4 regions of the Tessaracoccus lubricantis genome follow, and region 4 is predicted to be linked to each of the others. Evidence: riboswitches for the same ligand, from Rfam matches in the RefSeq annotation. Region 4 holds a riboswitch; each other region holds the start of a gene.

Region 1 (6,866 bases), on a different contig from region 4:
TCGATGCGCACGATGCCCTGCTGCCGGGCGGCCTCCAGCAGCCGGCCCACCGTCTGCCGCGACACGAACAGGCGCTTGGCGACCTGTGCCTGGGTCAGCCCGTCCTCGTAGTACAGCCAGGCGGCGCGCACCACCAGGTCGAGGTCGTTCGGCGTGGGCGTCAGCACGTGGGTGAGCATATGCCCAGTTGTCCCGTGACGCCTTCCTTCACGCGTGAACCGGCCTAGATTTGGGGTGTAGCACTCAGAGAAAGGGTGTCCCACGTGACCCAGATCCCCGCCCTCCAGCACGCGATCCAGTTCGTCGGCGTCGACGAGATCGTGCTCAACACCGAGAAGCCGGTCGACGAGGTCGGCCCGCACCAGATGCTCCTCCAGGTGGAGGCCTGCGGGATCTGCTTCTCCGACACCAAGCTGCTCCACGCGTTCGACTCCCACCCGCGCAAGGCCGAGGTGGTCAGCGGCATCGACCTCGACGCCCTGCCCGAGATCCCGTCGTACCATCCCGGCTCCGCGCCGGTCGTGCCGGGCCACGAGCCCGTCGGCCGCATCGTCAAGGTGGGCAGCGAGGTCACGCACTTCCAGGTGGGTGACCGCGTCCTCGTGCAGGCCGACTGGAAGCACCTGCGCACGGCCAAGTCGAACGGTGCGTTCGGCTACAACTTCGACGGCGCCCTGCAGGAGTACGCGCTGATCGACGAACGGTGCGTGGTGGCCCCCAACGGCGAGGAGTTCCTGATCCACGTCTCCGACGGCCCCAGCGCCGCCGCGGTGGGCCTCATCGAGCCCTGGGCCACCGTCGAGGGCTCCTACGCCTGGGCCGAGCGCAACCACCTCAAGGACGGCGGCCGCCTGCTGGTGGTGGCCGACGGTGAACCCACCGGGCTGGACGCGCTCACGTGGGCGCACGCGCCGGCGGAGACCGTGCGGGTCACCGCAGCCGAGGTCGCCTCGCTCGAGGGCCAGTTCTTCGACGACATCATCTACTACGGCGCCGACCCCGAGGTCATCGAGGCCACCGCGCCCCTGCTCGGCACCCGCGCCACGTACTGCCTCGTGCTCGGCGGCGCGACGATCGGCCGCAAGGTGGCCCTCGACATCGGCCGCGTGCACTACGACTTCATCCGCTTCGTCGGCACCACCGGCGACGACCCGGCCGACGGCTACGCCTGGGTGCCGGCCAACGGCGAGCTGCGCGACGGCGACAACGTCGCGATCGTCGGCGCCGCCGGCCCCATGGGCATGATGCACACCATCCGCGCCGTCACCTCCGGCATCGACGGGATCCGCGTCACCGGCACCGACCTCAGCGACGAGCGGCTCACCCACCTCGCCCGCACCGTCGACCCCATCGCGGCCGAGCGCAGCGTGCCCATCACCTACGTCAACACCGGCGAGGAGCAGTTGCAGCCCGGCTTCACGCACGTCTCGTGCATGGTGCCGGTGCCGGCGCTGGTCAGCCAGGCCGTCGACCTCGCCGGGGAGGGCGCGATCCTCAACGCGTTCGCCGGCATCCCCGCCGGCACGCTGGGCGAGTTCGACCTGCAGGGCATCGTCGAGCGCCGCATCTTCATGCTGGGCACCTCGGGCTCCGACGTCTCGGACATGCGCACGGTCCTGCGCAAGATCGAGGAAGGCATCATCGACACGCACATCAGCCTGGACGCCGTCACCGGCATGGCCGGGTTCCAGGATGCGATCGACTCTGTGATGAACCGCACCAGCGGCGGCAAGATCATGGTCTTCCCGATGCTGCACGACCTGGGGCTGACGCGGCTGGTGGACATGCCCGAGAAGCTGCCGCACGTGGCGGCCAAGCTGAACAACGGCGTGTGGACGAAGGAGGCCGAGCAGGCGCTGCTGGCCGGCGAGTGACGGGCCCTTCGACCAGCCGCAGGCGGCTGGCTCAGGGAACGCGGGGCGCTTCGAACAGTCGCAGGCGGCTGGCTCAGGGAACGCAGCCCCGTCAGTGGCCGCGGAGCCGCTCGATCGCCCGGCGGTCACGCTTCGTCGGGCGGCCGGCGCCGCGGTCCCGCACCGCCACCTTCCCCGCCATCTCGGGGATGGGTGGCGGCCGCTCGGGCGTGCGGTCGATGTAGGCCGCCTGCGCCAGCGGCGCACCCACCCGCTTGGCGAGCGTGGCGTCAACCACCTCGAGGATCTTCTCCTCCTGGTCCTTGCGCACCCGGATCACCTGCCCGGCCACCACGTGCTGCGACGCCTTGGGCAGCAGGTCATTGACCCTGACGTGGCCACCGCGCACCGCCGTCGTGGCGAGCGAGCGTGTCTTGTACACGCGCACCGCCCACAGCCAGGCGTCCAGTCGGGTCATGCGCAGAATCCTAACGCGCACCACAACGGGTGTCGGCGGCGCCGAGTACCGTAAGCCGCGTCACCTGACGAAAGGATCCCCATGTCCAAGAAGGCCATCGTCACCGGCCACAGCAAGGGCCTCGGCGCCGCGATCGCCGCGCAGTTGGAGGCCGACGGCTGGGTCGTGCTGGGCGTCTCGCGCTCGGCGGGTGAACGGGTGGACCTCGGGCAGCCGTCGGCGCTCACCGAATGGATCAGCTCGGGCGCGTTGGCGGCCTTCCTGGCGGACGCCTCAGACGTCATCCTCGTCAACAACGCCGGGGCGGTCTCGCCCATCGGCTTCGTCGGCACGCTCGACCCCGCCCAGATCGAACAGTGCGTCACCATCAACGTCACGGCGCCCCTCATCCTCACCGACGCCGTCGTGCGGCTGCGCCGTGAGGGCACCCCGCTGCGCGTCGTCCACGTGAGCAGCGGCGCCGCCCGCGCCGCGCACAGCACGTGGAGCACCTACTGCGCCTCCAAGGCCGCCGTCGACATGCACGCCTTGACGTTGGCCGAGGAGGGCCTCGACGGCGTGCGCGTCGCCTCGATCGCGCCCGGGGTGGTGGATACCGACATGCAGGAACACATCCGCGCGACGGATTTCCCGGCGCGTGACCGGTTCCGGGCGATGAAGGACAAGGGCCGCCTGAGCACGCCGGAGGACGCCGCGGCCAAGATCCTGGCGCTGGTCAACCGCGCAGACTTCGGCCAGAAGGTGCTGGCAGACGTCCGCGACGCCGGCTGAGCTACTTGGCGTCGACGGCCTTCTGCAGCTCGGCCTTGTTCATCTTCGAGCGGCCCTCGATGTTCTTGCGCTTGGCCTCCTCGTAGAGCTGGTCCCGGGTGCGGCCGCCCGGGCCCTTGTGTGAGCGCAGGCCACCGCGTCGGCCCGACGAGATGTCCTCCCTGGACAGCTTGCTCGACTCCTTGGCCTCGCCTGCCCTGGCGCGTTCCTTGTTGACGGTGCGGGCGGCGATCTCCTCGGCCGTGTCCTCACTCTCGCCACGCTTCTCGAGGCCTTCCTTGATGTGCTCGTACTGGCGCTCGCGCTTGTCACTCCATGCCCTGGGCGTCATGTCGACCTCCTGCTCGGGTCCCTCCACGCTACGACGGAGTCTCACTCCCGGCTACCTCCTTTGGCACCGTCGCTTCGTGGGCTAAGGTGCTGGCCATCCACACGGGTGCCCTCGGCAGGGGGCTGAGATGGGGCTGATGCCGCCCGGACCGTCCGAACCTGTCCGGGTCATGCCGGCGAAGGAAGTTAGTGATGACGCACACCATTGCCACCCCCCTCACCCACCCGGCCGCGGCGCTGCCGCCCGAGGGCCGCGCAGCCCTCCGCGGCGGCGTCCTCGGCAACTACGTCGACCAGCTCCACATCTTCCTGCCGCTCGTGGCGCTGGTGCCGGCGCTCCCCGTGCTGGCAGGTCCACACGCCGCGGCCACCACCGGCGCCATCGTGGTCATGGCCATGCTGCTGGGCCGCCCCATCGGCGGCATGGTGTTCGGCCAGATCGCCGACCGCCTGGGCCGCACCACCACCACGAAGGTGGCCATCGCCGGCACCGCCGCCTGCACCCTGGGCATCGCCGCGGTGCCCACGCACGAGGTGATCGGCGGCGCGGCCATCCTGATCGTGATCGCGCTGCGCTTCCTCGGCGGCGTGTTCATCGCCGGCGAGTACTCCGCTGCCATCCCCCTGGCGATGGAGTGGTCCAGGCCGCGGCGCCGGGGGCTCTACTCAGGCCTGATCATGTCGATGGCGCCATGGGCGCAGGCCACCATCGCCTTCACCACCGGCGTCCTGCTGGTGGCACTGGGCCCCGACGCCTACGCCGCATGGGGCTGGCGCGCGTCGTTCGCCGCCGGCGGCCTCGCCTCCGTCGCGATGCTGATGTACTACGGCGTCCACGTCACCGACGCCCCCGTGTTCCACCGCAACCGCTCCACGCGGCGCAGGCTCGGCCTCGTCGAGGTGCTCAGCGGCACCCACGCCCGCTCGTTCTGGCAGATGTTCGGCCTCATGAGCGGCCTGTGGTTCCTCACCAACACCACCGTCATCATGCTCACCCCCCGGTTGGGCACCGACGTGGGCCTGGACGCCACCAGCGTCAGCGTCGTGATGGGCTGCGCCGCCGTCGGGCAGGCCATCGTGATGGGCGTCACCGGGCACCTGTCGACGCTGCTCGGGCGTCGCCGGTTCTTCATCATCTGGGGCGTGGTGGCCGCGGTGTCGGCGCCGCTGCTGTGGCTGGCCATCATGAGCGGCCCCGCCGTGTGGCTGGTCGCGGCGTGCGCCGTCGCGCTCCAGGTGCTGACGGTCACCGCGTACGGCCCGATCGGCGCCTACCTGTCGGAGCGCTTCCCCACCGCCGTGCGCGCCACCGGCTACGGCACCGCCTACAGCCTGTCGATCGTCATCCCTGCGCTGTACCCGTTCTACCTGCCCACCCTCGAGGGCTGGCTCGGCCGCGACACCGCCGTGCTCGCCCTCATGGTGCTGGGCGGCACGCTGGTGGCGGTGTGCGGCGCGCTCGGCCCGGCGCTGCGGCCGGCGGACATCGACGACGACCTCGAGGCCGTGTCCTCGCGTCAGGGGCGGCCATGATCGCCGACGTGATCGCGGCGGTGCGCGAGCGGGCGCCGCTGGTGCACTGCCTGAGCGCGGCGGTGTCGCTCAACTTCGTCGCCGACGCGGTCCTGGCCGCCGGCGCACGGCCGATGATGACCGAGACGCTCGAGGAGGCCCCCGTCATGGTTCAGGCCGCCGACGCGCTGCTCGTCAACCTCGGCACGCTCTCCACAGATGGCGCAGCGGGCATCCCGGCGACGGCGGCGCGGGCTCGCGAGCTGGGCACGCCCTGGGTGTTGGACCCCACGGCGGTGGGGCTCGCCCCCGTCCGCACCCCACTGGCCCGCCACCTCCTGACGCACCGGCCCGCCGTGATCCGCGGCAACGCCTCGGAGATCCTCAACCTCGCCGGGGCCGGGACGGGCGGGCGCGGCGCCGACACCGTCCACGTCCCGGAACAGGCCGCCCACTCGGCCCACCTGCTGGCCCTGGCCACGCACGCGGTCGTCGCGGTCTCCGGGGCCCGCGACCTCATCACCGACGGTGAGCGCAGCGTCGCGGTGACGGCCGGGCACCCGCTGCTCACGCGGGTCACCGGCACCGGCTGCACGCTGGGCGCGCTCACCGCGGCCTGCGCCGCCGTCGCGGACCCGTTCGAGGCGGCGCACGCGGCGACGGCGTGGCTGTGCGTCGCCGCAGAGGACGCGGCTGGCGCGGCAGCCGGGCCCGGCTCGTTCAAGGTGGCGCTGCTGGACGCGCTGGCCGCCGTCGACCCCCACGCCGTCGAGGAGAGGGCCCTGGCATGATCGACCTGCGCTGTTACGTGGTCACCACCGGCCACGGGCCGGACGTGGTGGCCAAGGTGGCCGCGGCGGCAGGCGCCGGGGCCGGCGTCGTCCAGGTGCGCGAGAAGTTCCTGCCGGCGCGCGAGCTGCTGCGCCTGACGCTGGAGGTGGGCCGCGCGGTGCACCGGGCCAACCCGGCGTCGAGGGTGGTGGTCAACGACCGGGCGGACGTCGCGTTCGCCGCGATGCAGGAGTCGCCGTGGGTGCACGGCGTGCACCTGGGGCAGGACGACCTGCCGCCCGCCGCGGCGCGTGCGCTGCTGGGGCCGGACGCCGTCATCGGCCTGACCACCGGGACGCTGGCAATGGTGCGGGCCGCGGACGAGCTGGCCGGAGTCGTCGACTACCTCGGTTCGGGCCCCTTCCGCCGCACCCCCACGAAGGACTCCGGCCGCCAGCCGGTGGGCCTCGAGGGATACCCGCCGATGGTGGCCGCCACCCGGCTGCCCATCGTCGCGATCGGCGACGTGCAGCCGGCGGACGCCGAGGCACTGGCGGGCACCGGGGTGGCAGGAGTCGCCGTGGTGCGGGCGGTGATGGGCGCCGAAGACCCGGCGGCCGTCGTCGGGGAGATCCTCCGGGGCTTCACGCGCGGGGCGGCGCGCCCAGGCGGTCGCGGCGACTCTCGGGCGTGAGCGCCCAGCGCACGATCGCCGTCGAGAACCGCCCCAGCGGGCGGCCCACCAGCACGTCGAACCAGCGGCCCGACGGCAGCTTCAGCTCGCGGCGGGCCCATGCGGGCAGCGTCGCGATGGCGCCGGCGGCCAGCATCCAGTAGCCCGGCCGCGCGGGCCAGGGCACGGGCGGGGTCCTGAGCAGGAAGTCGACGGTGTCGAGCGCGGCTGCGGACGCGCGCAGCTCGGGCCGGAACCCCTCGATGGCGGCCAGCAGCTCCGCCTCCGTGCGGGGCAGGTCCACGGCGCCGAGCATCTCGCCGACGGGGGCGGCCTGCGCCACGTACTCGTCGGTCTCCTCCGGCGTGAGGCGGCGGTCGCCGTAGTGCTGGAAGGCCGCCAGGAAGCTCTGCGTCTCGGCGATGTGCACCCATGCCAGGAGGTGGGGGTCGGAGGCGCGGTAGGGCGTGCCGTCATC
Region 2 (6,866 bases), on a different contig from region 4:
CTGATGCTCGCGCCGCTGGCCGTGCCCGCGTTCGTGGCCAGCTACGCCTGGATCTCGTGGCAGCCGTCCCTCGTCGGGCTGGGCGGCGCCGCGCTGGTCACGACGCTGGCCTACTTCCCGTTCGTGTTCCTGCCGGTCGCCGCACTGCTGCGGGCGCTCGACGAGGGCGAGGAGGAGGCGGCCCGGTCGTTGGGCCTGGGCCCGTTCGCGGCCTTCCGCCGCGCGGTCCTCCCGCGGCTGCGCCCGGCGCTGAGCGGGGGTGCGTTGCTGGTCGCGCTCCACCTCCTCGCGGAGTACGGGGTGCTGGCGATGATGCGCTACCAGACGTTCACCACCGCCATCCTGCAGCAGTACGCCGTCGGGTTCAGCGACGCCCAGGGCTCCCTGCTCGCCTCCGTGCTCCTCCTGCTGTGCCTGGGCCTCCTCACCCTCGAAGTGGTGGCGCGGGGCCGCCGTCGGGTCGCCCGGATCGGCTCGGGCAGCATGCGGCCGCCGTCGAGGGTGCCGCTCGGCCGGTGGACGTGGCCCGCGGTGGTGGGCCTCACGCTGTTGACGGCATTGTCGACGGCGGTGCCGGTCGTGCTGGTGGTGCGGTGGCTGATCACCGGCACCAGCCAGTCGGGCGCCGTGGCCGACGACCTACTGCGGGTCACCGGCTCGACGCTGGGCCTCGCCCTACTCGGCGGCCTCACCGCCGTCGTCCTGGCGCTGCCCGGAGCGCTGCTGTTGAGCCGAGGCGGTGGGTGGGTCGCGACGCTGCTGGAGCGGGCCACGTTCGTGGGCAGTGCGCTGCCCGGCGTGGTGGTGGCGCTGGCGCTGGTCGGGCTGGCCGTGACCTGGGCCCCGGGGCTCTACCAGACGGTGGCGCTGGTGGTGCTGGCGTATGCGGTGCTGTTCCTGCCGCGGGCCATGGTGTCGCTGCGTTCGGGGCTGGCCGCGGCGCCGCCCGAACTGTCCGAGGCCGCCCGGTCCCTCGGGCACGGCGGGGCAGGCGTGCTGCGCCGCGTGGTGCTGCCGCTGGCCGCGCCGTCGGTGCTGGCCGGGTTCGTGCTGGTGGCGCTGGCCATCTCCACCGAGCTCACCGCCACCCTGCTCCTCGCCCCCACCGGCACCGACACGCTGGCGCTGTCGTTCTGGGCGGCCAGCGACGAACTCGACTATGCGGCGGCTGCACCGTACGCCGCGGTGATGATCGTGCTGTCGGTGCCGCTGACGGTGGTGCTGCGGCGCCAGATCACCCACGACAGGAGGGCGACGAGATGAGCGAGGTGGAGGTGCGCGACCTCCGCGCCGGATACGGGACCAACGAGATCCTCCACGGCGTGAGCCTGAACGTCACCGAAGGCGCGACGACCGCCATCCTCGGCGACTCCGGCTCGGGCAAGACGACCCTGCTGCGCGCCATCGCCGGGTTCCTGCGCCCCACCGCGGGGGAGATCCGCGTCGCCGGCCGCACCGTCGCCGGCCCGCGCACCTGGGTGCCGCCGGAGCGGCGGGGCGTGGGCTACGTCCGGCAGGAGGGGGCACTGTTCCCCCACCTGAGCGTGGCGGGCAACATCTGCTTCGGCCTGCCCCGGTCCGGGTTGCGGGGTCGGGAGCACACGCACCGTGACCGGGTGGCCGAGCTCCTCGAACTGGTCGAGCTGCCGGCCGAGGTGGCCGGCCGCTACCCGGCGCAGCTCTCTGGCGGCCAGCAGCAGCGGGTGGCGCTGGCGCGGGCCTTGGCCCCGCGGCCGAGCGTGGTGTTGCTCGACGAGCCGTTCTCGTCGCTCGACACCGCGCTGCGGCATGCCACCCGGGAGGCGACCGCGCGGGCGCTGCGGGCGGCCGGGGCCACCGTCGTGCTCGTCACCCATGACCAGGGCGAGGCGCTGTCGTTCGCCGACGAGGTGGCGGTGCTGCGCGGGGGCCACGTGCTCCAGGTGGCGGCGCCCCGCATCATCTACGGCGAGCCGATCGACCCGCAGGTGGCTGCGTTCATGGGCGATGCCGTCATGGTGCGGGGCGAGGGCGTGGGTCCGGAAGTGCGTTCCGGCCTGGGCACCCTGACGGTGGTGGGCTTCGTGCCGCGCGGTGCCGTCGACGTGCTGCTGCGGCCCGAGCAGATCCGCCTGACGTCACCCGAGCAGGGTGCCGTGACCGGGGTGGTCACGACGGTGCGCTTCTTCGGGCACGACGCGGTGGTCGGCCTCGACGTCGCCGGGGACGCCCAGGGGTGGGCCGGCGGGCCGCTGTCGGTGCGGGCCAGGGTGCACGGCAACGAGACCCCGGTGCTGGGCGCACGCGTGGGCCTGCGCGTGGTCGGCCCGGTGCGCGTGTTCAAGCACTAGTCGCCGGGGGAGGGCTGCGGCGACGTCTGCTAGCCTCGGCTCAAAGTGACACGGGGTGCCGCCGTCGGCGGCTGAGATGAGACCCGTCGAACCTGATCCAGTTCGTACTGGCGAAGGGAATGTCCGTGCTGAGCCCATGGCTTCCTCCGCCGCATGCAGGAAGGCATGTCCATGGCCGCATCCACCAGCCCCGCCGTCCAGAAGCCGGCCGCGCCCGCGCTTGCAGACCAGGTCGTCGTCGTCACGGGCGGCGCACGTGGCCTGGGCCGCAGCATCGTGCAGGCGTTCCTCCGCGAGGGAGCGCGGGTGCTGATCAACTACCGCGCCAGCGCTGAGGCCGCCGAGCAGCTCGCCGCTGCCCACCCGGGCCAGGCTGTCGCCGTGCAGGCCGACGTGCGTGACCGCGCACAGGTCGACGCGCTCATGTCGCGGGCGAAGGAGGCGTTCGGGGCGCCGGTGTCCACCGTCGTCAACAACGCGCTGGTCGACTTCTCCTTCAACGGCGACGCGCGAGCCAAGGCCGGCGACATCGCCTACGAGGACCTGGGCAACCAGTTCTCCGGCGTGGTGGAGGGCGCGCTCAACGTGATCCAGGCGGCGCTGCCCTCCTTCGAGCGGGCAGGCTCAGGCCGGGTGATCAACATCGGCACCAACCTGTTCCAGCACCCCGTGGTGCCGTACCACGACTACACCGCCGCCAAGGCGGCGCTGTTGTCGTTGACGCGCACGTTCGCCGTCGACCTGGGCCCGCGCGGCATCAACGTCAACATGGTCAGCGGCGGGCTGCTGCGCACCACGGATGCCAGCGCCGCAACGCCGGATGCCGTGTTCGACGCGATCGCGGCCGGCACGCCGCTGGGCAGCGTGACCACCCCCGACGAGTTCGCCGACGCCATCATCTTCTTCGCCTCCCCCTGGGCCCGTGCCATCACGGGGCAGAACCTCGTGGTCGACGGGGGCCTGGTCAAGAACTGAGTGCCGCCACGGTCACCAGCGGCCGTGGACGTGCTCGCGGATGTACTCGTCGTAGAGCCGTTCGCACGCGGCGAGCTGCTCCTGCGTGAGAGGGGGCAGCGAGCCGGCGGCCGCGTTGGCCTTCGCCTGCTCCGGGCGGCTGGCGCCCGGGATGACGACGGAGACGCCCGGCTGGTCGATGATCCAGCGCAGCGCGAACTGCGCGGGGGTCACGCCGTCGGGGACGATCGACGCGAACTCGCGCGCCGCGGCGACCCCGACGTCGTAGGGCACGCCGCTGAACGTCTCGCCCTGGTCGAAGGATTCGCCGTGCCGGTTGTACGTGCGGTGGTCCTCGGGCGCGAAGGTGGTGGACTCGGTGAACCGCCCCGTCAGGAGCCCGCTGGCCAACGGCACGCGCGCGATGATGCCGACGCCCGCCTCGACGGCGGCCGGGAGCACCTCCTCGAGCGGCTTGCGGCGGAAGACGTTGAGGATGATCTGGATGCTCGCCACGCCGGGGCGGCGCAGCGCCGTCATGGCCTCGTCGACGGTCTCCACCGAAACGCCGTAGTGGCGGATGCGCCCCTCGTCGACCATCTCGTCGAGCACGTCGAAGACGCGGTCGTCCGAGTAGACCGGAGTGGGCGGGCAGTGGAGCTGGACCAGGTCGATGGTGTCGAGGCCCAGCAGCGTGCGGGAGCGGTCGTTCCAGGCGCGGAGGTTCTCGCGGGTGAACTGCTCCGGCACGTGCGGGTTGGCGCGGCGGCCGAGCTTCGTCGCCACCATGATGCCGTCGTCGGCCCGCTCCTTCAGGAACCGGCCGACGAGCTGCTCACTGTGGCCGTCGCCGTAGACGTCAGCCGTGTCGAAGAACGTCACGCCCTCGTCGGCTGCGGTGTGCAGGACGGCCATGGCGGCGTCGTCGCCGACAGCACCCCAGTCGCCGCCGAACTGCCAGCACCCTTGGCCGACGACACCGATGTCGCGGCCGGTCTTACCCAATGTGGACTTCTGCATGCCCCCACCTTGGCACAGCCTCGCGCGGGATGTGTGTCCGGGGTGGCGTGTGGGGTTGGCCGGCCCCTGAGCGTGGCGCGTGCTGGTCCCTGAGCATGGCGCGTGCTCTTTCCTCGCACGCGACACGCTCAGGGACCGGCGGCGGAGGCCGCACCCGCAAACCCTTGACCCCGGTTCTCGCCCCGACTTAGCGTGAAACCCGGGGCCAGGATCCGCCCGGCTCCGGCCACCCGAGTCTTGGAGGCCAAGATGAACCGCATCCGTCTGTTGACCCTGCTCGTCGCAGTGCTGAGCCTGGGGCTCTTCGCCGTGCCCGCCCACTCCGCCACCGTCTTCACCGCCCAACTCAACGGCGGCAACGAGGTCGCCAACGTCGACACCCAAGCCAGGGGTGCCGCGATCTTCCGGCTGTCGGCCGACGGCACGGAGCTGCACTACCGACTGATCGCGTCGAACATCGACGACGTGACCATGGCCCACATCCACCTCGCCCCCGTCGGCGAGAACGGCGCCCCCGTCGTGTGGCTCTACGAGCCCGACGCGGGTGACGGCACCCACAACGGTGTCCTCGCCACCGGCGTCATCACCGAGGCCGACTTCATCAACCAGCTGGCGGGGCACGACATGAGCCACCTGCTCGAACTCATCGAGTCGGGCGGCGCGTACGTCAACGTCCACACGGTCGACAACCCCGGCGGCGAGATCCGCGGCCAGCTGCACTGACGCGGCTCGCGGCTCACGCCGTCAGGCCCTCGACCAGCGCGAACCCCAGGTCACCGGGCGGTACCTCCCAGACGGAGGCCGTGCCGACGTCGACCAGGTAGAGCCGCTGGCCGAGGGCCCACGTGCGGCTCAGCGCCTTGACCGCACCGTCGTCGGCGACGACCGTGTGGGTGAAGACGGCGGCCCGCGGCTCTGCCACGTTGAGGAGTTCCCTCGGCAGGTCGGGCAGCTGGAGCAGGTGGCGCGTGAGGTTCTCCGGCGCCGTCCTCATCGATTCCGGAATCACCACGCCCTCCAGGGCCAGCCGCCGCGCGCTCCCCTGGCGGGTGGCATGCGGCTCGTGCCGCAGCTCCTCCAGCGGCGGCAGCACCCGGCGGATCAACCGCCAGAGCCGGTCTGCCGGTGCGATCGCCACCTCGACCATCGGATGCACCGCACCGACGACCTCCGCACCCTCGTCGTCCCGGGCGACGGTGGCGCGCGACGTGACGCAGATGGCCCAGTCGCGCTCGGCCGCCACGAGCACCGCTGCCTCGAACACGACGTCGCCGAAGCGTGACACGATCCTGCAACCCCGCAGCGACGTCTGCGCGATCACCAGAGCCCGACGCCACAGTGGGTCCGGGCCGCCGTCGGTGATGATGCCGGCCGCCTGCCACAGCGCGAGGCGATCGGGGTCGCCCCCGGGGATCGCGTCGCCGCGGAGGTGTTCGACCGCCTCGGCCCACACCGTGGCATCGACCATGCCGACGTGGAGCGTCGGGTCGTCGGCCTGGATCATCGTGGTCATGGATCAGCTCCCCGTCAGTCGGTCTCGCGGCCGAACGTCACCCGGTAGGCGGTGGTGTCGCCGTTGTAGAAGCGTGCCAGTTCCGCATCGAGCTGTGCCTGCTTGCTGAGGTTCTCGGGCAGGCCCACGCCGTAGGACAGCTCCCGGATGTTGTCCTGGTAGGTCTGCTGCAGGTGCGTGTGGGTGGGGCTCGGGCTGCCCTCGTGGGGGAAGACGATGTTGGTCACGTTCGGTGGTGTGCCGGTGGGGACCCCACCGAGGTCGACGCGGGGCACAGGGTCCCAGCGGTTCTGGTAGTTGTACACCGGCACGTCCTGCGGAATGCCCAACGTGTCGACGGGGGACCCGGCGCTGACCACGCCGCCCACGTCGAAGCGCTCGGAGAAGCCCGGGTCGCGGGCGATGTTGCCGGCGATGATGCCGCCCTGGGAGTGGCCCGTCAGCAACACCTCCGGCCGCGTCCCGTCGAGTGCGGTGCCCCGCGCGGCCATGTCCTCGGCGATGGCCAGTTCGACGGAGTGCATGATCGAGCGGGTGGCAGCGGTGTCGCCGTACCCCACGCCCCGGAGGTTGGCCGCCCAGTCGGTGCCCGTGGGGTTGCCGGCCCAGCCGTTCACGGAGCCCATGCCCTCCGTCGTCCCGGGGATGGACACCACGTAGCGCACCTCGCCGGTGGTGGGGTCCTCGACGGCGGTGACCTGCACGCGGGCCCGGTCTGTGTGGTCCTGGGGGTCGTGGGTGTTGTAGACGTCCATCATGGGGTCGATCAGGGAGTTGATGCCGTCGAAGGCATCGGTCTCGTGGCGCTCGATGTCGGCCGGGCCCGCCAGGTAGGGGCGGCCGTCGTCGAAGAGGTGCTGGTCGGAGTCGGTCAGGAAGTTGGTGGGGACCCCCGCCAGCTGGCCGCCCAGGAACGTGACCTGCCCCAGCACCTCCGAAAGTTGGGGGATCTCGCCCTTGTCGTGCAGGTCGCGCAGCCACGCCGGGGTCGAGCCGGCGGTCTCCACGAAGCGGTCCCAGGCGGTGTCGGCGTGCTCGAGCCGCGACTG
Region 3 (6,866 bases), on a different contig from region 4:
ACAGCCCGAGGGTGACGGCGATGGCGGTGGCGGCCAGCGCGGTCACCAGGGAGGTGCGCAGCGCCTCCCACACGCTGACGCCCGCCCCGCCCTCGGCCGCCAGCTGCAGGTAGTTCACCGTCGTGAAGTCGCCCCCGCGGTGCAGTGACCGCCACGCCAAGTCTGCCAACGGCAGCCCCAAGAGCACGACGGCGACCGCGAGCGTGACGGCCAGCGCGGCGCCGTCGCGGGCAAGCGAGAGGCCCTGCTCCTCGTCGGCCGCCGCCTGGAGCTTCAGCGCGCGGGTCATCCGGGCCTGCGCGCGGCCGCTCAACCACAGCGCGGCCGACACGATCACCAGCTGGGTGATGGACAGGGCCGCGGCCGACGGGAGGTCGAGCAGTTGGGTGGTGAGGAACCAGATCTCGGTCTCGATCGTGCGGTGGCGCGTCTGGCCGAGCACCATCACGATGCCGTAGGACGAGGCGCTGAACAGGAACACCAGCGAGGCCCCCGACACGATGGCCGGGCTCAGCGCCGGCAGCGTCACGGTGCGCAGGGTCCGCAGGGGCGAGGCGCCGAGCGTGCCCGCGGCCTGGGCCAGGCGGGGGTCGAGCCGCGACCACATCGTGCCGACCGTGCGCACCACCACCGAATAGTTGAAGAAGACCATGGCAGCCAGGATCGCGGTGGGGGTACCAGCCAGGTCGAGCCCGCCGAAGATGCCGTCGGGGCGCAGCAGCGAGCCGAACGCGACGCCGACGACCACCGTCGGCAGCACGAACGGGATGGTGATCACGGCGCGCAGGGGGTCGCGCCCCGGGAAGCTGCAGCGGTACAGGAGGTAGGCGCCCGGCAGCCCCAGCAGGAGGCAGGCCGCCGTCGAGACGGCGGCCGAGCCGAGCGTGAACCCGATGGCACCCCACGTGCGGCGCGAGCCGAAGACCGTGGTGAAGCCCTCGAGCGTCCAGGAGGTGCCGTCATGGAAGCCGCGCAGCACCAGCGCGGCCGCCGGCCACGCGAAGAACACGACGAGGAAGGCGGCCGGGACGAGCGCCGCCAGCGCCCATCCCAGCCGCCAGCCGAGGGTGGATCTCACCCCATGGCCTCGGTCCAGTCACGGATCCACTCTTCGCGGTTGGCGTCGATCTCGTCAGGCGCCACCTCGACGGGGGAGGGGGCCAGCGGGGCGAACTTCGCCCATTCCTCGGGCAGGGTGGTCTCGGTCAGGGCGGGGTACATGTACATCTCGGTGGGGAATACCTCCTGCACCTCGGGGCTGAGGAGGAAGTCGATGAAGGCGCGGGCACCCTCCTCGTTCTGGGCGCCCGCCAGGACGCCGGCGTACTCCACCTGGCGGAAGCAGGTCTCCAGCAGCGCCTCCGTGGTGGACTCGTCGCCGTCGACGGTGTAGGCGGGCGACGTGGCGTAGCTGAGCACCAGCGGCCGCGGGCCGGCACCGTCGGCCCCGGAGAAGTCGGTGTAGTACGCCTCGGTCCAACCGGAGGCGACCTTGACGCCGTTGGCCTTCAGCTGGGCCCAGTAGTCGAGCCAGCCGTCGCCCTTCTCGCCGATGGTGGCGAGCAGGAACGCGAGGCCAGGCGACGAGGACGCCGGGTTGGTCACCACGAGGAGGTCCGCGTACTCCGGCTTGACCAGGTCGTCCAGCGTGGTGGGTACCGCCACGCCCTGCTCGGCGAACCACTTCTTGTCGGCGTTGATGCACACGTCGCCGAAGTCGATGGGGGTGAGGCCCTCGGCGTCGTACTGCGCGGCGTCCTCGGGCAGCTCAGGGTCGTAGTCCACGAGCACGCCCTCCTTCGCCGCGCGGGACGCGTAGGTGTTGTCGATGCCGAAGACCACGTCGCCCAGCGGCGAGTCCTTCGTCAGGACGAGCTGGTTGACCAGCGTGCCCGCGTCACCCGGCTGCACGTAGGTCACCTCCAGGCCGGAGTCCGCGGCGAACTTGGCCTTGAGCTCGTCCGGCAGGCTGAAGGACTCGTGGGTCACCACGGTCAGCGTCGACGACGAGGTGGGCGTGGTGTCCTCGGCCGAGGACTCCGTGGCCGGGGTGGCGCCGCCACAGGCGGCGAGGGCCAGCACGGCGACGCCCGCCACGGCCGATTGCGCGATGAACTTCATGTCCGCTCCTTCATCAGGAGGGCTCGGCCAACGCCGAGGAGAATTCCCAACTCCCTACGCCGGTGCTAGCCGGATCAGGTTTGAGGGTCTGCGGCCTCCCGCACTCTCAGCGCCCCGGTGGCGCTCCCCTGTGTTCGGCGTCCACCATAGCGCAGCCGCTCCGCTCAGGAACCGCCGTTCGATTCGGTGACCCGCAGCAGCGCGTCGCGGATCAGGCGGGCGCGGCGGGGCCCGATGCCGTCGATCTCCATCAGCTGCGACACCGACGCCCCGAACATCTCCTGCAGCGAGTACCGGCCGACGAGCTTGGTGACCATGGGGGCGGGGAGCCGGCCGACCCGGGACAGGAGCCGCACACCGCGGGTACCGAGGCTCTGCTCGAGGTTGGCGGTGGAGCCGAAGCCGAGGCGCTCGGCGACCAAGCCGCTGCTGAACAGTTCCTCGGGCGTGAAGTTGTGCAGCGCGAGCAGGTCGAAGTCCGACGGGTCCGCCAGGTTGTGCGCGTAGTCCTCCGTCAGCAGGTCCGCCACGCCCTCGAAGCTGCTGGCCAGTTCGGCGTGCTGCAGCGACACCAACCGGCCCTCGACGCCCAGGATGTCGACGTGGAACTGCATCTCGGTGGACAGCCGCCGGGTGAGTTCGAGCCGGTGCGCGACGTGCGTGAGGTCGCGCAGCGTGACCTGGTCGGCGATCTCCAGCTGCGAGAACTGCTCGAGCTGGTCGGTGAGGCGCGTGACCACCCGCGAGAGCGTCGCGAGCGTCTGGTTGGCGCGGCTGATCACCTGGGGCACGGTCTCGACGGGGTGGCGTCGGCCGCCCAGGAACAGCGACACGGTGCTCATCGACGCCGACACCGTCACCACCGGCACGCCGGCCGACTGGGCGGTGCGGTCCGCCGAGCGGTGCCGCGTGCCCGTCTCCGCCGTCGGCAGGTCCCCCTCGGGCACGAGGTGCACGCCCGCCGCGACGATCCGGGTGAGGTCGTTGGACAGGATGATCGCGCCGTCGAGCTTGGCCAGTTCGCGCAGGTTCTGCTCGGTGCAGTCGACGCCCAGCTGGAACCCGCCGGAGCAGACCTGCTGCACCCGCGCGTTGTTGCCGAGCACGATCAGCGCGCCCGTGCGCCCGAGCAGGATGCGGTCGAGGCCGCCGCGCAGCTGGGTGCCCGGCGCGAGCAGCCGCAGGTAGCGGCGGATGGCTGACCTTGGCACCTGATCTCCTTGTCGTCGGGACGTCAGTCTACGGGGGCGTCGTCGTCGAGTTTGCGTCGGCGGTCGTTGCGCTTCACGCGGCGGCGCGACGGGCGGTCCTCCAGGAGGATCCCCAGCACCATGACGAGCCCGCCGACGGCGGCGACGATGAAGAAGATCGCGCCCAGCGCCGGGTACCCGAACAGGCCGGGGCCGACGTCGGCGACCATCAGCAGCGCCGCCGCGACGGTGATCGCGGCGAGGACCAGCGCCGTCGAGAGGCGGTTGGCCAGTTGGTGCAGCACCATGTGGAGGCGGTCCTCGTCGATCGCCTTGACCGTGAAGGCGAGCTCGCCCTCCGCCAGCGAGTCGAGGATGCGGTTGGCGCGGCGGGGGAGGCGCTCGATGAACTGCTTGCCCTCGAGCCCGCCCAGCAGCGCCTGCGCCGCGCTGGGGGTGAACCAGGCGCGCAGGATGGTGGGGATGTTGGCGCGGATGGCCTCGATCGGCGTGAAGTCCGGGTCGAGGTGCTGGGTGGTCTGGTCGAGGTTGAGCAGCGCCTTGCCCACCAGCGTCATCTCGGCCGGGGGCCGGAGGCCGTGTTCGCCGGAGAGTCGAGCCAACTCCATCAGCACGCTGCCCGCCTGCAGCTCCGAACCCATCGAGAGGGTGGCGGAGACCAGGTGGGTGACCGAGTCACGGAAGGCGGAGGCATCGTAGTCCTCCAGCGGGTGCCCCATGCTGGCCAGCACCGTTGCTGCGCCCTCGCCGTCGGCGTCACCGATGGCCACCAGCAGCTTCACGAGTGAGGTGCGCACGCGCGACGGGAGCCGCACGACCATGCCGACGTCGAGGATGGCGATCTGGTGCTCGGGCGTCAGGAACAGGTTGCCGGGATGCGGGTCGGCGTGCAGGATGCCGTCCACCAGCATCGCCCGCAGCATGAAGTGGAACAGCGAGCCGGCCAGGCCGGGGCCGTCGACGTCGAGCAGCTCGAGCTTGCCCAGGTCGGTGATCTTCCTGCCCGGCATGAACTCGAGCGTGAGCACGTCGTCGGTGGAGTAGTCGGCGATGGGGGAGGGCACCACGATGTCGCGCTCGTCCTCGGCGAGTTCGGCGAACAGGCGCAGGTTGGCGGCCTCCTTGCGGTAGTCGAGTTCGTCGGCCATCGAACGCCGGAACTGGGCCAGCATCCGCGCGGCCCCCAGCCGCGGGCCGACGGGGGTGTTGCGGTCGACGAAGTCCGCCAGCCCGGCCAGGGAGTCGAGGTCGCTGCGGACCTTGTCACGCACGCCGGGCCGCAGCACCTTGACCACGACGTCGCGCCCCGACTTCGTCACTGCGCGGTGCACCTGTGCCAACGATGCGGCGGCCAGCGGCCGGTCGTCGAACTCGGCGAACATCGCATTGACCGGCGCGCCCAGCGACTCCTCGATGCGCGCGCGGACCTCTTCGACGGGCACGGGCTCGACGTCGTCCTGCAGCCGGCTGAGCGCTTCGGTGTAGACGGCGGGGAGGAGGTCCTGGCGGGTGGAGAGCAGTTGGCCGAACTTGATGAACGTGGGGCCCATCTCCTCGAGCGACCGGGTGAAGCTGCGGGCGTCCTCCTCCGTCCGCTGGGCTTCGGGGGCGTCGCCCGGGATCTCGGAGCCCTGCGTGCTGAAGGCGCCCAGGTGGCGCACCAGCAGCGTGCCCAACCGGGTGATCATGGCCATGTCCGGCATTGCGTCCCCTGTCCTCGGGTTTGCCCACAGCGTAGTGGCAGCCGGCTCGCGGGGCTTGACCTTCACGCGGCGTGAGGCTTTACCGTCGATGACATGACACGAAACGTGGAGACCCTGATCAAGCAACTCGACTCGACCGTCGGGACCGACCGCCGGATGGCCGCGCTGGCCCTGGGGTCCCTCAAGGACCCCGCGATCGTCCCTGCGCTCCTCGAGCACCTCAAGACCGAGACCGATGGCCGGGTGAAGGAGGACCTCACCTGGGCGGTGGTGCAGCACGCCGACGAGGCGAACGACGAGATCCTCGCCATGCTGCGCAGCGACTCCGAGCACGTCCGCTTCACCGGAGCGCACGTCGTCAGCAAGGTGGGCAACCCCGAGCACTTCGAGCACGTCCGCGGGCTCGTGGCGGATCCGCACAAGGACGTCGCGCTCAAGGCCTACCGTGCTGCCGCCAACACCGGTGGCCACTTGGCGGCCGAGGACCTCGCCGCTCGCCTCGGCGACGGCGACGACTGGCAGCGCGACGCGCTCAGCGACGCGTTCCGCAAGCTGGGCCAGGGCGGCGTCGAGGCCCTGGTGGCGCGCCTGAGCGACGCCTCGACCGCGGTCCGCGAGCACGCCGCCGAGGCCCTCGGCTACGTCGGTGGCCCGGAGGCCGACGGCGCTGCCGAGGCCCTGGAGAGGGCCGCGGCCGACGAGGACGCCGACGTGCGCCTCGCCGCGGTGTCGGCGCTCGGCCAGCTGGGCTATGCCTCCGACGAGGCCTTGGCCCGGGTGGCCGAGGGTGACGACGCGGCGCTGGCCGCCGTCGCCCGGCGCTTCCTCGCGGAGCGCGTGCACAACCCGTCCTGAGGGAGGACGTGAACGCCCCCGGTCGTCGACCGGGGGCGTTCGTGCGCCATGGGGCCCTTCCACCTCGCCCCCGCAGTCTGACGACTCATGTCACCCTGCCCAACAGCGGGGTCGACATCGCCTACCCCTGATGGTCGGGCGAAGCCGCCCCCCTGTCGGACAGCAGCCTCCGGGCCACGGCCCGGGTGCGGTCATCGCCTGAGGAGGCCGCTGCCTCGATGGCGCTGACCGTGCCCGGCTCCGGCCGCTGGCCGAGCGAGAGGAGGGCCGCGTAGCGCACCTCGGCGTCGGCATCCTGCAGCGCTGCGGCCAGCACCTGGAGGTCTGCCGGGTCGGTGTGGTCTGCCAGCGCCTCGACGGCGTGCAGGCGCACGACCGCCGACGGCGAGGCCGCCGCGTCGCGCAGCAGCCAGCGCGCCTCGGGCAGGCGGGACAGGCTGGCCGTGGCCTCGTCGCGCACCGCTCGCCGTTCGTCGTGCAGTGCCTCCACCAGCCGACGGGCAGCAGTGTCACCGCCGACCTGGCCCAGCCCGAAGACGGCCTTCACGGCCACGGCCTCCGAGGCATCGCCCGCCAGGTCCGCGAGCGTGGCCACGCCCGCCGGGTCGCGCAGCTTGCCCAGCAGGTGCGCCAGCGAGTGGCGCGCCCGTTCGTCGCCGTCGCGCAGTGAGTCGATGGCGTTCATCACGACGGCACCACGGTGGACCAGGGCCCAGGTGGCGGCCTCGCGCACCTCCGGCTCCGGGTCCGAACGCAGCCGCTCCACGAGGTCCTCGACGGCCGCCGAGCCCTGCTCGGTCAGGGCGGCACGGAAGCGCACGTTGGGGTCGGCGTGCTGCAGCTGCTGGCCGAGCGAGAGCACGTCCAGCACGTCGTCCCAGCCGATCTGGGCCGCGGCCCGCAACCGTTGCAGCCTGGCCCGGCGTTCGCCCTCCTGCGCGAGCGTCTCCTCGACGGCGGCGATGTGCCGGTCGAT
Region 4 (6,866 bases):
GATCCCGGCGCACGTGCTCGACCAGAGCAAGCTCACCGTCGACGGCCTCGGCCCGCTGACGTTCGCGCCGTACACCAGCCAGGCGTACACCGACACCTACCGCAACTTCCTGCGGCTGGGTTACGTGGTGCCGTCCCCCACCGAGGATTGTGAGGCGTTCCGCAACGGGCCCGAGCTCGTGGATCGCGGCATCTCCGTGGTCGACCTGGCCGACGTCGCCGTGCGCGAGCCCGGCATCGAGACGGCCGAGGGTGCGGAGGTCGGCATGACCATCGCGCAGATCAAGGCCATCTACGGCTCCGACTTCATGCAGGTCCGCAAGCAGAACCACGGCGAGTGGCAGTACCTGGGGTCGGTCAAGGTCGGCGACCGCGAGTTGCAGTTCCGCGTCGAGGGCGAGCCCTACCCCGACGGTGGTGGCCCCCGCTACGCCCCGACCACGCCCATGAAGGACACCGATGCGGTGGTCGAGATCTCGGCGCAGGCCTACACCGAGGACGTGAGCTTCGGCGGCTGCTGAGCCCCTGAAGATATCCCTACGCCAAAGGGGGTCAGGTGTGGATAATCCACACCTGACCCCCTTCTGGCGTAGGGAAAAGTTGCGGGTCAGACGGTCCACGCCTCCTGCTGATACGACTTCGCCCAGAACTGTTCCTCGTAGTACGTGGCGTCGACGAACGCCGTCAGCATGGCCGCGCGGGTGGCGTCATCCGCAGCGGCGGCCGCCTCGTCGAGGAACACGATCGCCTGACGGGTGGCGTCCTGGAACGCCGGGTCGGCGTAGGCCGCAGCCCAGGCCCCGAACGGATGGTCCTTGACGGCGGAGGCGGTCTCGGCGAGGCGGGCGCCGACGTCGGCGTAGACCCAGTAGCAGGGCAGCACGGCGGCGACACCCACCGCGTACGGCTCGTAGGCCGTCATCGTCTGCAGCATGTTGACGTACGCGCGGGTGGTGGGGGAGGCGACGGCAGGCCTGGGCGCCCCGGCCAGCACCGGGTCTGCCATCAGCCCGGCGTGCATCTCCACCTCCGCCGCGACGGCGCCGCCGGCGCTGGTGGCCCAGAAGCCCGAGGCCTCGGGTGAGGGGGCGCGGGTGGCGAGCATGGCGAGGGCTCGGGTGTAGCCGCGCAGGTAGAAGTCGTCCTGCACGAGGTACTCGACGAATCGGTTGACGTCGAGGGTGCCGTCGGCGAGTTCGGTCAGCAGCGGCAGCGCATCGATGCGGCGGCGGATCTCGGCGGTGGCGTCCCACGCGCGCGCGCTGAACTCACCGGTCTTCCACGTGATGGTCATGTGTTCCTTCGGTCAGAGGGCGTCGACGAAATGATCGACGGGGCCATGGCCCAGGGTGGGGGTGCGCGACAGCGTCCAGCGGGAGCCGGAGTCGATGGCGCGCATCAGGTAGTCGCGGGCCTGCTCCACGGAGGGCAGCCGGACACCCGTCTGGGGGGAGTCTCCGTTGCGGGCGGCGAACGCCGCGATCGCCGACGACAGCGTGCAGCCCGTCCCGTGCGTGTGCCGCGACTCGATGCGCGGGCCGCTGAGGATGGCCACGCCCTCGGCGGTGGCGAAGGCGTCGGTGACCTGCGCGTCGGAGAGATGCCCGCCCTTGACCAGCGCGGCGCGGGCGCCGGCGGCGACCAGCGCGTTGGCCTGGGCGATCACCCCGGTGGCGTCGACGGCGGGGCCGGTGCCGAGCAGCACCGCGGCCTCCGGCACGTTGGGGGTGATGACGTCGGCCTGGCGCATCAGGCGCTCGCGCACCACGGAGATGGCGTCGTCGTGGAGGAGCTTGTCGCCCGAGGTAGCGACCATGACGGGGTCGAGGACCACCACGCCGAAGTCGGCCCGGCGCTCGTCGAGCAGGTCTGCCACCGCGCCGGCGACCTCGGCGTTGGAGAGCATGCCCAGCTTGGTGGCGGCGACGGGCAGGTCGTCGAGGACGGCCTCGACCTGCGCGCGGACGAAGGCGGGGTCCACGGGCCGGGCATCGCGCACGCCCTGCGTGTTCTGCACGGTGAGCCCCGCGAGCGCGGCCGCGCCGTAGACGCCGAGCGCGTGGAAGGTCTTCAGGTCGGCCTGGATGCCGGCGCCCCCCGACGGGTCCGAGCCTGCGATGCTGAGGGCGATCCTTGGCGTGGTCATCTGGTCCTCCAGAGGGACATGAGTTGCTTCGCGGCGGCCAACGGGTCTGGCGCCGACATGATGGCCGACACCACGCAGATGCCGTCGACGCCGGTGTCGATGACCCACCGGGCGTTGACGGGGTTGATGCCGCCGATGGCGACCGTCCTGGCGCGGCCCGCCGTCTCGCGCACGATCTGCTCGGCACCCTGAAGCTCGAGCGGCGCCTCGGTGTCGGTCTTGGTGGTGGTGTTCCAGATGGGCGACAGGCCGAGGACGTCGGCGGTCTGGTCGCGCAGCTCGGCGCGCAGTTGTTCGGTGTTGGAGATCGACAGGCCGATCATGAGGTCCTGGCCGAGCCGCCGTCGGGCCTCGTGGATGTCGCCGTCCGCCTGCCCCATGTGGAAGTGGAGCCCCAGGTCTTCAGCGATGTCGAGGCGGTCGTTGACGAACACGGCGGCGCGGTGGCCGGTGGCGTCGAACACCCGCTGTGTGGCGTCCACCACCGACTGCGTCAGCTTGAGGAAGTCCACCTCCGACATGTGCTTGTCGCGCACCTGCACGACGCCGGCTCCGCCCAGCACGGCCTGCTCGACGATGCGCGGGACGCGGTCTGGCCCTCCGGCCAGTTCGGTGTCGGTGACGACGTACAGCCGCCAGTCGACCTGCTTGGCGTGCTTCTTGTGGGCCTGCATCAGTCCTCCTCGACGGTGACGAGCTCCTCGACCTCGGCCGGCGTCAGCGTGTGCAGGGCATCGAGCCAGAGCGTGCGGAAGGTGGCGGGGGCGGTGGCGCCGCGTGCGGCGACGAGCCCGGCGGCGCCGAACAGTGCGTGGGCGGCGACCACGGCGTCGTGCCGGTCCGCCTCCGACTCCGCGACGGCGAGGCAGGCCGCGACGGTGGCGCCCAGCGCGCAACCGGTGCCGATCACCAGCGGCATCAGCTCGTGGCCGCCGGTCACGCGCGTGACGCGGCCGTCGGAGACGACGACATCCGTGGGGCCGGAGATGGCGACGACGGCGCCGGTGTCGGCGCACAGCTGGCGGGCGGTGTCGACGGCGGCGTCCACCTCGTCGGTGGCGTCGACGCCGCGACCCCCGGCGGAGGTGCCCGCGAGCCCGAGCACCTCGGACGCATTGGCGCGGATGGCGGCGGGGCGGTGGACGAGCAGGTCTCGGGCGAGCTGGGTGCGCACGGGCAGGCCGCCGACGGCGACGGGGTCGAGCACCCACGGCTTGCCGGCCGCAGCCGCGGCGGGTGCCGCGAGGCGCATGCCGGCGTGCTGCTCCGCCGAGCCGTTGCCCACGTTGATCAGCAGGGCCGACGCGATCCCGGCGAAGATCTCCGCCTCCTCGGGCAGGTCGATCATGGCCGGCGCGGCGCCGACGGCCAGCAGCACGTTGGCGGTGATCTCCGGCACGACGGTGTTGGTCATGCAGTGCACCAGCGGCGTGGTGGCGCGGACACCGGTGAGGGTCTCGGCAATACGGGTCATGGGTTGCTCCCTTCGCTAGCACGACCTAGATCAGGTGGTACGGGTGTGCTCTCAGCCCCGACGACGGGGCACCCCGGCTTCGCCGTCGACCCTACCAGTGTCCTCCGACGGACCCTGACTCAGGCCACCGCCGCCCGAGCCTCGACGAACGCCGTCACCGCGGCGTCGAGGTCCTCGCGCGTGAGCGCCGCCGACAGCTGCGTCCTGATGCGCGCCTTGCCGCGCGGCACCACCGGGAACGAGAACGCCCGCACGTAGACGCCGCGGGCGAGGATCTCGTCGGCCATCCGGGCGGCCAGCGCGGCGTCGCCGATCATCACGGGCACGATGGGGTGGTCCGACTCCGGCACCTCGAAGCCCTCCTCCACGATGCGACGGCGGAAGTGGGCGGTGTTGTCGCGCAGCCGGTCCAGCAGCTCGGGCCGCGACTCGATGAGGTCGAGCACCGCGATGGCCGAGGCCGTGATGGCGGGCGCCAGGGAGTTGCTGAACAGGTACGGCCGCGACTTCTGCCGCAGCAGTTCGACGATGGGCTGGCGCGCGCACGTGAACCCACCGGACGCGCCGCCCAGGGCCTTGCCGAGCGTGCCGGTGAGGATGTCGACGCGGTCGGTGACGCCGAACAGTTCGGGGGTGCCGGCCCCGGTGGGGCCGACGAAGCCGACGGCGTGCGAGTCGTCGACCATGACCAGCGCGCCGTACTCGTCGGCGAGCGTGCAGATGTCGTCGAGGGGCGCCACGTAGCCGTCCATGGAGAACACGCCGTCGGTGGCGATCACGCGGTGCCGGGCGCCCTTGGCGGCCTCGAGTTGCGCGCGCAGGTCGTCGAGGTCGCGGTTGCGGTAACGCAGGCGCTGCGACTTCGTCAGGCGCACGCCGTCGATGATCGACGCGTGGTTGAGCTCGTCGGAGATGATCGCGTCGTCGGGCCCGAAGATGGTCTCGAACAGGCCGGTGTTCGCGTCGAAGCACGACGAGTAGAGGATGGTGTCGAACCCGTCGGCGCCCTTGCGGAGGAAGCCGGTGAGCTTGGCCTCGAGGTCCTGGTGCTGCGTCTGGGTGCCGCAGATGAAGCGCACCGAGGCCAGGCCGAATCCCCAGCGGTCGAGGGCGTCCTTGGCGGCGGCGATGAGCTCGGGGGAGTCGGCGAGGCCGAGGTAGTTGTTGGCGCACAGGTTGATCACGTCGCCGTCGAGGGTGCCGACGTGCGCGGCCTGCGCCGTCGTGAGCGGGGCCTCGTTCTTGTAGAGCCCCTCGTCGCGGAGCTCTTGCAGCTGGCTGCGGATGTCGTCGAGGAAGGTCATGGCTGCTCCTGTGGTTGGGGGGTGGGCGTCAGAAGTGGTCCCAGGTCAGGATCACCTTGCCGGACTTGCCGTCGGAGGCGACTGCGAACGCCTCGGCGAAAGACTCCGCCGGGAAGCGGTGCGTGATCACGCCGGAGATGTCCAACCCCGACCTGATCAGGGCGTTCATGGCGTACCAGGTCTCGAAGATCTCGCGCCCGGTCACGCCTTGGATGGTGAGCATGTTGAAGATGATGGTGGCGAAGTCGACGGTGAGCTCCTTCGTCGGCGACCCCAGCAGCGCGATGCGCCCACCGTGCGTCATGTTGTCGATCATCGAGCGCAGCGCCACGCCCGAGCCCGACATCTCCAGCCCGATGTCGAAGCCCTCCACCATGCCGAAGCGCTCGTAGACGTCCTCGAGTCGTTCGCGGCCGGTGTTGACGGTCGACGAGATGCCCAGCGAGCGCGCCAGCTCGAGGCGCTCGTCGGACAGGTCCGTGATGACGACGTTGCGGGCGCCCTGGAACCTGGCCACCAGCGCCGCCATGATGCCGATCGGCCCTGCGCCGGTGACCAGCACGTCCTCCGCGAGGGCGGGGAACTGCAGCGCGGCGTGGACGGCGTTGCCGAACGGGTCGAAGATCGCCGCGACGTCGGGGTCCATCCCGGCGGGATGCACCCACACGTTGCGGGCGGGCATGACGAAGTACTCACAGAACACGCCGTCGACGTGGTAGCCGATGCCCTTGAAGTTGCGGCACAGGTGCCGCTTGCCGGCCAGGCAGGCGCGGCAGCGGCCGCACACGTAGTGCCCCTCGCCGGAGACGAACTGCCCCACCTCCAGGTTGGTGACCGACGAGCCGAGCGCCACGATGTCGCCGCAGAACTCGTGCCCGATGATGCGCGGCGCCTGCACGTTCTTCTCGGCCCAGCCGTCCCACCGGTCGATGTGCACGTCGGTGCCGCAGATGCCGGTGCGCCGGATCCTGATCAGCACGTCGTTGGGGCCGGGCTCGGGGGTGGGCACGTCAATGAGCTCCAGGCCGGGGCCGGCGGAGGTCTTCACCAGGGCACGCATGGATCCCATCGTGGCATGCCCGGTCGGGCTGGGTGCAGGTACCCTGCTGCAATGGCCCTCGACGTGTCCCGCGCCACCGCGACGCAGCGTGTGATGCTCGGTGTCGCGTTCGGCTACCTGTGCACCTTCGTGCCGGCGCTCCTGGGGTTCTTCGCCGCCGCCCAGGTGCCGTGTGAGGGCCTCCTGTGCTGGTTCGAGTCGGCGTTCGTCGGCAGCTGCATCGGCCTGGGGCTCGGGATCATCGTGGCGGCCTTCGTGGGCCGACGGCTGGGCCTGCGCTGGTGGTTCGGCCCCGTCCTGCTGGTGCTCTTCGCCCTCTCCCTCGGCCTGCCCTTCATGGTGGCGGGCGCCGGCTGGGAGGCCGTCCTGCTCGGGCTCCTGGCCCCGGTCCTCGCGGCCCTCAGTGCCCGCCCTCCCAAGGGGCTGGACCGTGCCGGAGACGCAGCCTAGGCTGGCATCACCCGAGAGCGAAGGAGCCTCCCATGGCCCACGGCGACATCACCCACCTCGAGATCCCCGTCAGCGACATGAGGCGTTCGGCCGAGTTCTACACCGCCCTCTTCGGCTGGGAGATCAACGAATACCCCGGTTTCGAGGGCTACCCCATGTGGCAGGCCCCGAACAAGGTCAGCGGCGGCGCCCTCACCCCGCGCGACGAGGCCTTCACGCAGCCGCGCGCCACCGTCGAGGTCGACTCCATCGAGGAGACCCTGACCCGGGTCCAGAGCAGCGGCGGCATCGTGGTGGTGAAGAAGACCGAGATCACGCCCACCAGCTGGTTCGCGGTCTTCGAGGACCCCGACGGCAATTCGGTCGGCCTCTACGAGGGTTCGATGGAGGGCTGAGCATGTGCCGCAACATCCGCCCGCTGAACAACTTCGAG

Evidence for each region. Region 4 has a riboswitch for thiamine pyrophosphate ahead of thiM (hydroxyethylthiazole kinase). Riboswitches for the same ligand answer to the same signal wherever they lie in the genome.
Region 1: it holds a riboswitch for thiamine pyrophosphate, as region 4 does, so the genes downstream of both, ABEA30_RS04735 (MFS transporter) here and thiM (hydroxyethylthiazole kinase) in region 4, are expected to answer to the same signal.
Region 2: it holds a riboswitch for thiamine pyrophosphate, as region 4 does, so the genes downstream of both, ABEA30_RS06120 (3-oxoacyl-ACP reductase) here and thiM (hydroxyethylthiazole kinase) in region 4, are expected to answer to the same signal.
Region 3: it holds a riboswitch for thiamine pyrophosphate, as region 4 does, so the genes downstream of both, ABEA30_RS02330 (thiamine ABC transporter substrate-binding protein) here and thiM (hydroxyethylthiazole kinase) in region 4, are expected to answer to the same signal.

The regions. Positions count from the first base shown of each region.
Region 1 is NZ_BAABLV010000016.1:36,518-43,383, reverse strand. Features, by position in the region: gene ABEA30_RS04760 (sugar-binding transcriptional regulator) at 1-167, opposite strand, end outside; gene ABEA30_RS04755 (alcohol dehydrogenase catalytic domain-containing protein) at 264-1,874, shown strand; gene ABEA30_RS04750 (RNA-binding S4 domain-containing protein) at 1,966-2,331, opposite strand; gene ABEA30_RS04745 (SDR family NAD(P)-dependent oxidoreductase) at 2,413-3,102, shown strand; gene ABEA30_RS04740 (plasmid stabilization protein) at 3,104-3,460, opposite strand; TPP riboswitch at 3,525-3,634, shown strand; gene ABEA30_RS04735 (MFS transporter) at 3,625-4,965, shown strand; gene thiM (hydroxyethylthiazole kinase) at 4,962-5,735, shown strand; gene ABEA30_RS04725 (thiamine phosphate synthase) at 5,732-6,409, shown strand; gene ABEA30_RS04720 (oxygenase MpaB family protein) at 6,360-6,866, opposite strand, start outside.
Region 2 is NZ_BAABLV010000019.1:84,272-91,137, reverse strand. Features, by position in the region: gene ABEA30_RS06130 (ABC transporter permease) at 1-1,263, shown strand, start outside; gene ABEA30_RS06125 (ABC transporter ATP-binding protein) at 1,260-2,330, shown strand; TPP riboswitch at 2,372-2,467, shown strand; gene ABEA30_RS06120 (3-oxoacyl-ACP reductase) at 2,502-3,305, shown strand; gene ABEA30_RS06115 (aldo/keto reductase) at 3,318-4,304, opposite strand; gene ABEA30_RS06110 (CHRD domain-containing protein) at 4,554-5,027, shown strand; gene ABEA30_RS06105 (hypothetical protein) at 5,041-5,817, opposite strand; gene ABEA30_RS06100 (hypothetical protein) at 5,832-6,866, opposite strand, start outside.
Region 3 is NZ_BAABLV010000008.1:75,733-82,598, forward strand. Features, by position in the region: gene ABEA30_RS02325 (ABC transporter permease) at 1-1,078, opposite strand, end outside; gene ABEA30_RS02330 (thiamine ABC transporter substrate-binding protein) at 1,075-2,121, opposite strand; TPP riboswitch at 2,156-2,261, opposite strand; gene disA (DNA integrity scanning diadenylate cyclase DisA) at 2,286-3,332, opposite strand; gene ABEA30_RS02340 (ABC1 kinase family protein) at 3,356-5,035, opposite strand; gene ABEA30_RS02345 (HEAT repeat domain-containing protein) at 5,129-5,890, shown strand; gene ABEA30_RS02350 (HEAT repeat domain-containing protein) at 6,012-6,866, opposite strand, start outside.
Region 4 is NZ_BAABLV010000013.1:77,196-84,061, reverse strand. Features, by position in the region: gene ABEA30_RS04285 (hypothetical protein) at 1-520, shown strand, start outside; gene ABEA30_RS04280 (TenA family protein) at 607-1,293, opposite strand; gene thiD (bifunctional hydroxymethylpyrimidine kinase/phosphomethylpyrimidine kinase) at 1,306-2,145, opposite strand; gene thiE (thiamine phosphate synthase) at 2,142-2,819, opposite strand; gene thiM (hydroxyethylthiazole kinase) at 2,819-3,619, opposite strand; TPP riboswitch at 3,610-3,705, opposite strand; gene ABEA30_RS04260 (glycine C-acetyltransferase) at 3,739-4,923, opposite strand; gene tdh (L-threonine 3-dehydrogenase) at 4,952-5,983, opposite strand; gene ABEA30_RS04250 (hypothetical protein) at 6,035-6,433, shown strand; gene ABEA30_RS04245 (VOC family protein) at 6,466-6,828, shown strand; gene ABEA30_RS04240 (DUF2277 domain-containing protein) at 6,831-6,866, shown strand, end outside.